2 regions of the Streptomyces sp. NBC_01116 genome follow, and region 2 is predicted to be linked to the other one. Evidence: riboswitches for the same ligand, from Rfam matches in the RefSeq annotation. Region 2 holds a riboswitch; the other holds the start of a gene.
What was found. A riboswitch is a leader RNA that binds a small molecule or an ion and turns the genes downstream of it on or off. The one in region 2 is predicted to bind cobalamin.

Region 1: linked by a shared signal. The riboswitch ahead of OG245_RS25890 (ribonucleoside-diphosphate reductase subunit alpha) and the one ahead of OG245_RS34965 (CbtB-domain containing protein) in region 2 are both predicted to bind cobalamin.

Annotation. Positions count from the first base shown of each region.
Region 1 is NZ_CP108644.1:5,849,590-5,851,970, reverse strand. Features, by position in the region: gene OG245_RS25900 (hypothetical protein) at 1-109, shown strand, start outside; gene OG245_RS25895 (GNAT family N-acetyltransferase) at 186-695, shown strand; cobalamin riboswitch at 748-884, shown strand; gene OG245_RS25890 (ribonucleoside-diphosphate reductase subunit alpha) at 1,018-2,381, shown strand, end outside.
Region 2 is NZ_CP108644.1:7,970,190-7,972,570, forward strand. Features, by position in the region: gene OG245_RS34955 (4'-phosphopantetheinyl transferase) at 1-375, shown strand, start outside; gene OG245_RS34960 (histidine phosphatase family protein) at 608-1,198, opposite strand; adenosylcobalamin (AdoCbl) riboswitch at 1,325-1,417, shown strand; gene OG245_RS34965 (CbtB-domain containing protein) at 1,463-1,678, shown strand; gene OG245_RS34970 (CbtA family protein) at 1,738-2,381, shown strand, end outside.

The DNA.
Region 1 (2,381 bases), 2.1 Mb from region 2:
GGTGCTGCCGCCGGCCGACGACGCCCCCGGGCAGCCGCCGGTCGAGCGCGGCGACCTGCCGCCGGTGGGCGACGGCGCCCCGGACAACGACGTGGGTGCGAGTGGCTGACGCACGGGAACGAGTGGCCGGCACGGGAACGAGTAGCTGACACGGGAGCGAGTGGCGACATGGGAGCGAGTGGCTGATGGATCTGACGATCAGGGCGGCGGAGCCCGACGAGTACGCCGTCCTCGGCGAGATCGTCGCCGAGGCGTATCTCTGCGACGGTCTGCTGGACGGCCCGCAGGACCCGTATCTGCTCAAGCTGCGGGCGGTGGAACAACGGGCCGCCGAGGCCGAGGTCCTCGTCGCGCTCGACGCGCACGGGGCGGTGCTCGGCGGTGTGACGTATGCCGCACCCGGCATGCCGTGGCGCGACATCGCGGGACCGGACGAGGCCGAGTTCCGGATGCTGGCGGTAGCCCGCGAGGGGCGCGGACGGGGTGTGGGAGAGGCCCTGGTGCGGGCGTGCGTCGAGCGCGCCCGGTCCACCGAGGGCGTGCGGGCGCTGGCCCTGTCGACGCAGCCGGCCATGCTCGGAGCCCATAGGATCTACCGTCGGCTCGGCTTCGCGCGGACCCCCGAACGGGACTGGGAACCGGTGCCGGGACTACGGCTCATGACCTTCCGGCTGGAGCTGGGAGCGCCCTCCTGAGGGGCATGTTGAATCGTCGCGACACAACATGTGGGGGCCGCTTCATCCGGCGGCCCCCACATGTATGCTCGACCTCGCTGTCGCCGCAGGGGAATCCGGTGCGAATCCGGAACTGTCCCGCAACGGTGTGATCGGTGTGCTTTTGCACACCCGCAAGTCCGAAGACCTGTCGACAGCGCGTCCGGCTCGACCGAACCGGACGCCAGACGTCCGGGCCTCGCGGATAGGCCGGTGGACGCCGTCGCTGTGCTGCCCTGCCCCGGGTCTCGCGCTGCCCGGCTCCCCGCCTTCCGCCGGCCCCTGCCGAGCGAGGGAAAGCCCAGTGACCATCGCGCCCGCCGATCCGGTTTCAGCCACCGAATCCGCTGCCTCCACCACGTCCGGAGCAGGCACGAACGACGGCCCCGGGACCGCTTTGCTGCGGACCCTGACCGACCTCACCGTCGATCTTCCCGACACCGACCCCGGACGGGTCGCCGCCGCCGCGCTGCGCGGACGCAACGCCCGCTCCGACGAGGCCGAGCTGCGCTCGCTGGCCACCGAGGCCGCCGCGGGGCTGATCTCCGAGGACCCGGCGTACTCCAGACTCGCCGCCCGGCTGCTGACCCGGACCATCGCCGACGAGGCCGCGGGCCAGGGCGCGACGCACTTCTCCGCCTCGGTCGCCGTGGGCCACCGCGAGGGCCTGATCGCCGACCGCACCGCCGCCTTCGTGGAACTGCACGCCAAGGCGCTGGACGAGCTGGTCGAGCGGGCGCTGGCCGACGGCGCCGACGACCGCTTCGGCTACTTCGGTCTGCGGACGCTGCACAGCCGCTACCTCCTGCGGCACCCGATCACCCGGCAGGTCATCGAGACCCCGCAGCACTTCATGCTGCGCGTGGCCGCGGGCCTCGCCGAGGACGAGTCGGTGCGGGCGCTGGACGAGGTCGCCGCGCTGTACGGGCTGATGAGCCGGCTGGACTACCTCCCCTCCTCCCCCACCCTCTTCAACTCCGGCACCCGGCACCCGCAGATGTCCTCCTGCTATCTGCTGGACTCGCCGAAGGACGAGCTGGACTCGATCTACGACCGCTACCACCAGGTGGCGCGGCTCTCCAAGCACGCGGGCGGCATCGGTCTGTCGTACTCCCGCATCCGCGCCCGGGGTTCGCTGATCCGGGGCACCAACGGGCATTCCAACGGCATCGTGCCCTTCCTCAAGACGCTGGACGCCTCCGTGGCGGCGGTGAACCAGGGCGGCCGGCGCAAGGGCGCGGCGGCGGTCTACCTGGAGACCTGGCACGCGGACATCGAGGAGTTCCTGGAGCTCCGCGACAACACCGGTGAGGACCAGCGGCGTACGCACAACCTCAACCTGGCGCACTGGATCCCGGACGAGTTCATGCGCCGGGTCGACGCGGACACCGAGTGGTCGCTGTTCTCCCCCTCCGACGTGCCCGAGCTGGTCGACCTGTGGGGCGACGCGTTCGACGCGGCCTACCGGGCGGCCGAGGCCAAGGGCCTGGCGCGCAGGACGATTCCGGCGCGTGAGCTGTACGGCCGGATGATGCGGACCCTCGCGCAGACCGGCCAGGGCTGGATGACGTTCAAGGACGCCTCCAACCGGACCGCGAACCAGACCGCCGAGCCGGGCCGGGTCGTGCACTCCTCCAACCTGTGCACGGAGATCCTCGAAGTCACGGA
Region 2 (2,381 bases):
GTACGGGAGTTGGTGACCCTGCCCGCGGAGCGTGAGCGGATCGGTCCGCCCGCGCCGGAAGGCACGGGCGAAATCCACTGGGACCGTGTGCTGTTCAGCGCCAAGGAGAGTGTCTTCAAGACCTGGTACCCGATCACGGGAGTCGAACTCGACTTCATCGAGGCCGATCTGACGTTCCATCGGGTGCAGGATCAGGGTGGCGGCGAGAGGCTTCAGGGCGGGCCCGGCACCGCCGAGGGAACGTTCGCCGCACGTCTGCTTCTCACGGACCCGGCCCTGCCGACGACGCTGCACGGGCAGTGGCGGATCGAGGACGGCATCGTCGCCACGGCCGTGCTGGTCCGGCCCGACTGGCGGGCGAGCGACGGGTCGTGACGTCCGGTCGGCCGGTGCGCGTGGTTCGCGGTTCGCTTTGCGTGGTTCGCGGTGCGCTGTTTCCGGTTCGGGTTCGCGGGAGCGGTCGGCAGGCCGGGGAGCGCGTCGTGCGGTGAGGTCCGACGGGTGGTGCGAGGGCTGCGCGGTGGCGTTCGCTGAGCTGGGGGCCGTTGGCGGTGGTGGTGCGTGGCGTTCAGCCGGCCGAGGGCCGTTGACGGTGTCGCAGTGGCGTTCAGCCGCTCGTGGGAGCGGTCAGCGGGCGGCCCAGCGCCACGTTCCACCGGCCCGCCCGCCCGCTGAGTCCGGTCAGCGTCAGCGGGGCGACGTCCAGCCGCCAGAACGCCTCCAGCGGCAGCCGCAGGCCATGGACGACCACCGCCCGTACGACGGCTACCTCGGCCACGGCGAGAAAGCCCGTGTCGGGTGCGTCCGGCCCACCGAGGGAGTCCAGCCACCCTCCGATCCTCCCGACCAGGTCCCGCAGCGACTCGCCGCCGTGCGGAGCCGCCGACGGATCGCCGAGCCAGGCGGTCAGCTGAGCGGGTTCGGCGGCCGCCACATCGTCGAGGCGGCGGCCGGACCACCGCGCCAGGTCCCAGCCGGTCAGAGCCGGTTCGGTCCGCGCCGCCAGGCCGAGGGCCTCGGCGGTCCCGCGGCACCGCTCGGAGGGGCCGCTCAGCGCGATTCCGGCCACGGGCACCGCGTCGGCCGCCGCCAGCGCACGCTCCCGGCCGGACCGGTCCAGGGGAGCGTCGCCGTCGAATCGGGCCTCCCGCAACGCGGCGTTCATCGCCGGTGAGATCAACATCACGCGAACTGTCATGTCCCTGCCTTCACTTCTCCATCAGAGACCCCAGAGCCCTGTCGCCCCAAGGAATCCGCGTTCCGCCACCCCGCAGATTGGACCATGGCGGTGCCTGCGCGCAGGCGGTATGGTCACGTCGACCATGACGAGGGTGCGACGGAAGTCCGGTGGGAATCCGGCACGGTCGCGCCACTGTGAACCCGCGTCCGCGGGGAAGTCAGACCCGCCACCTTCGTCCGAGGCACCACGACAGGGACGCGTGTTCCCACAGGAGGTTCTGCCATGGCACAGTCCGCCGTTCCGGCGACAGGGGCAGCCACGATCGCCCCGATCTCGGCGAAGGCCATCGCCCCCTGGGCGGTCTTCTTCGGCATCCTCATGCTCGTCCTGCTGTACTTCGTCGGCGCCGAACAGGGCGCCACCGCGCTCATCTCTGGCGAAGGCGTCCACGAGTGGGTCCACGACGGCCGTCACCTGCTCGGCTTCCCCTGCCACTGAGGCACCTGAACAACCAGGGAATCAGCGGACACGGAAGCAAGAGAAATCAGGAAACCATCGTGAACTCCATATCTGTCAGAGCCCTGCTCGTGCGCGGCATGCTCGCGGGCCTGATCGCGGGCGCGTTCGCGCTCGCCGTCGCCTACTTCCTCGGTGAGTCCCAGGTGGACGCGGCCATCGCCCTCGAAGAGGCCCACAGCCACGACCACGGCGGCGGCGAGGAGTTGGTCAGCCGCACCATGCAGGCCACCGGCGGACTCGCCACCGGTGTCCTGGTGTTCGGCGTCGCGGTCGGCGGGATCGCCGCCCTCGTGTTCTGCTACGCGCTGGGCCGCATCGGCGGGTTCGGCCCCCGGGCCACGGCGGCGCTGATCGCGGGTGCCGCCCTGCTCACGGTCTACGTCGTGCCGTTCCTCAAATACCCGGCGAACCCGCCCGCCGTCGGCAACCCCGACACCATCGGCGAACGCACCGCCCTGTTCTTCCTGATGGTCGCCCTCAGCGTGCTGCTGGCCGTCGCCGCCGTCATCATCGGCAGACGGCTCGCTCCTCGCCTGGGCAACTGGAACGCGACCGTCGTGGCAGGCGCCGGCTTCGTCCTGCTGATCGGCCTCGCCTACGCCTTTCTGCCCTCCTTCGACGAAGTGGGCAAGGACTTCCCGGCCGGCCTGCTGTGGGAGTTCCGGCTCTCCACGCTCGCGGT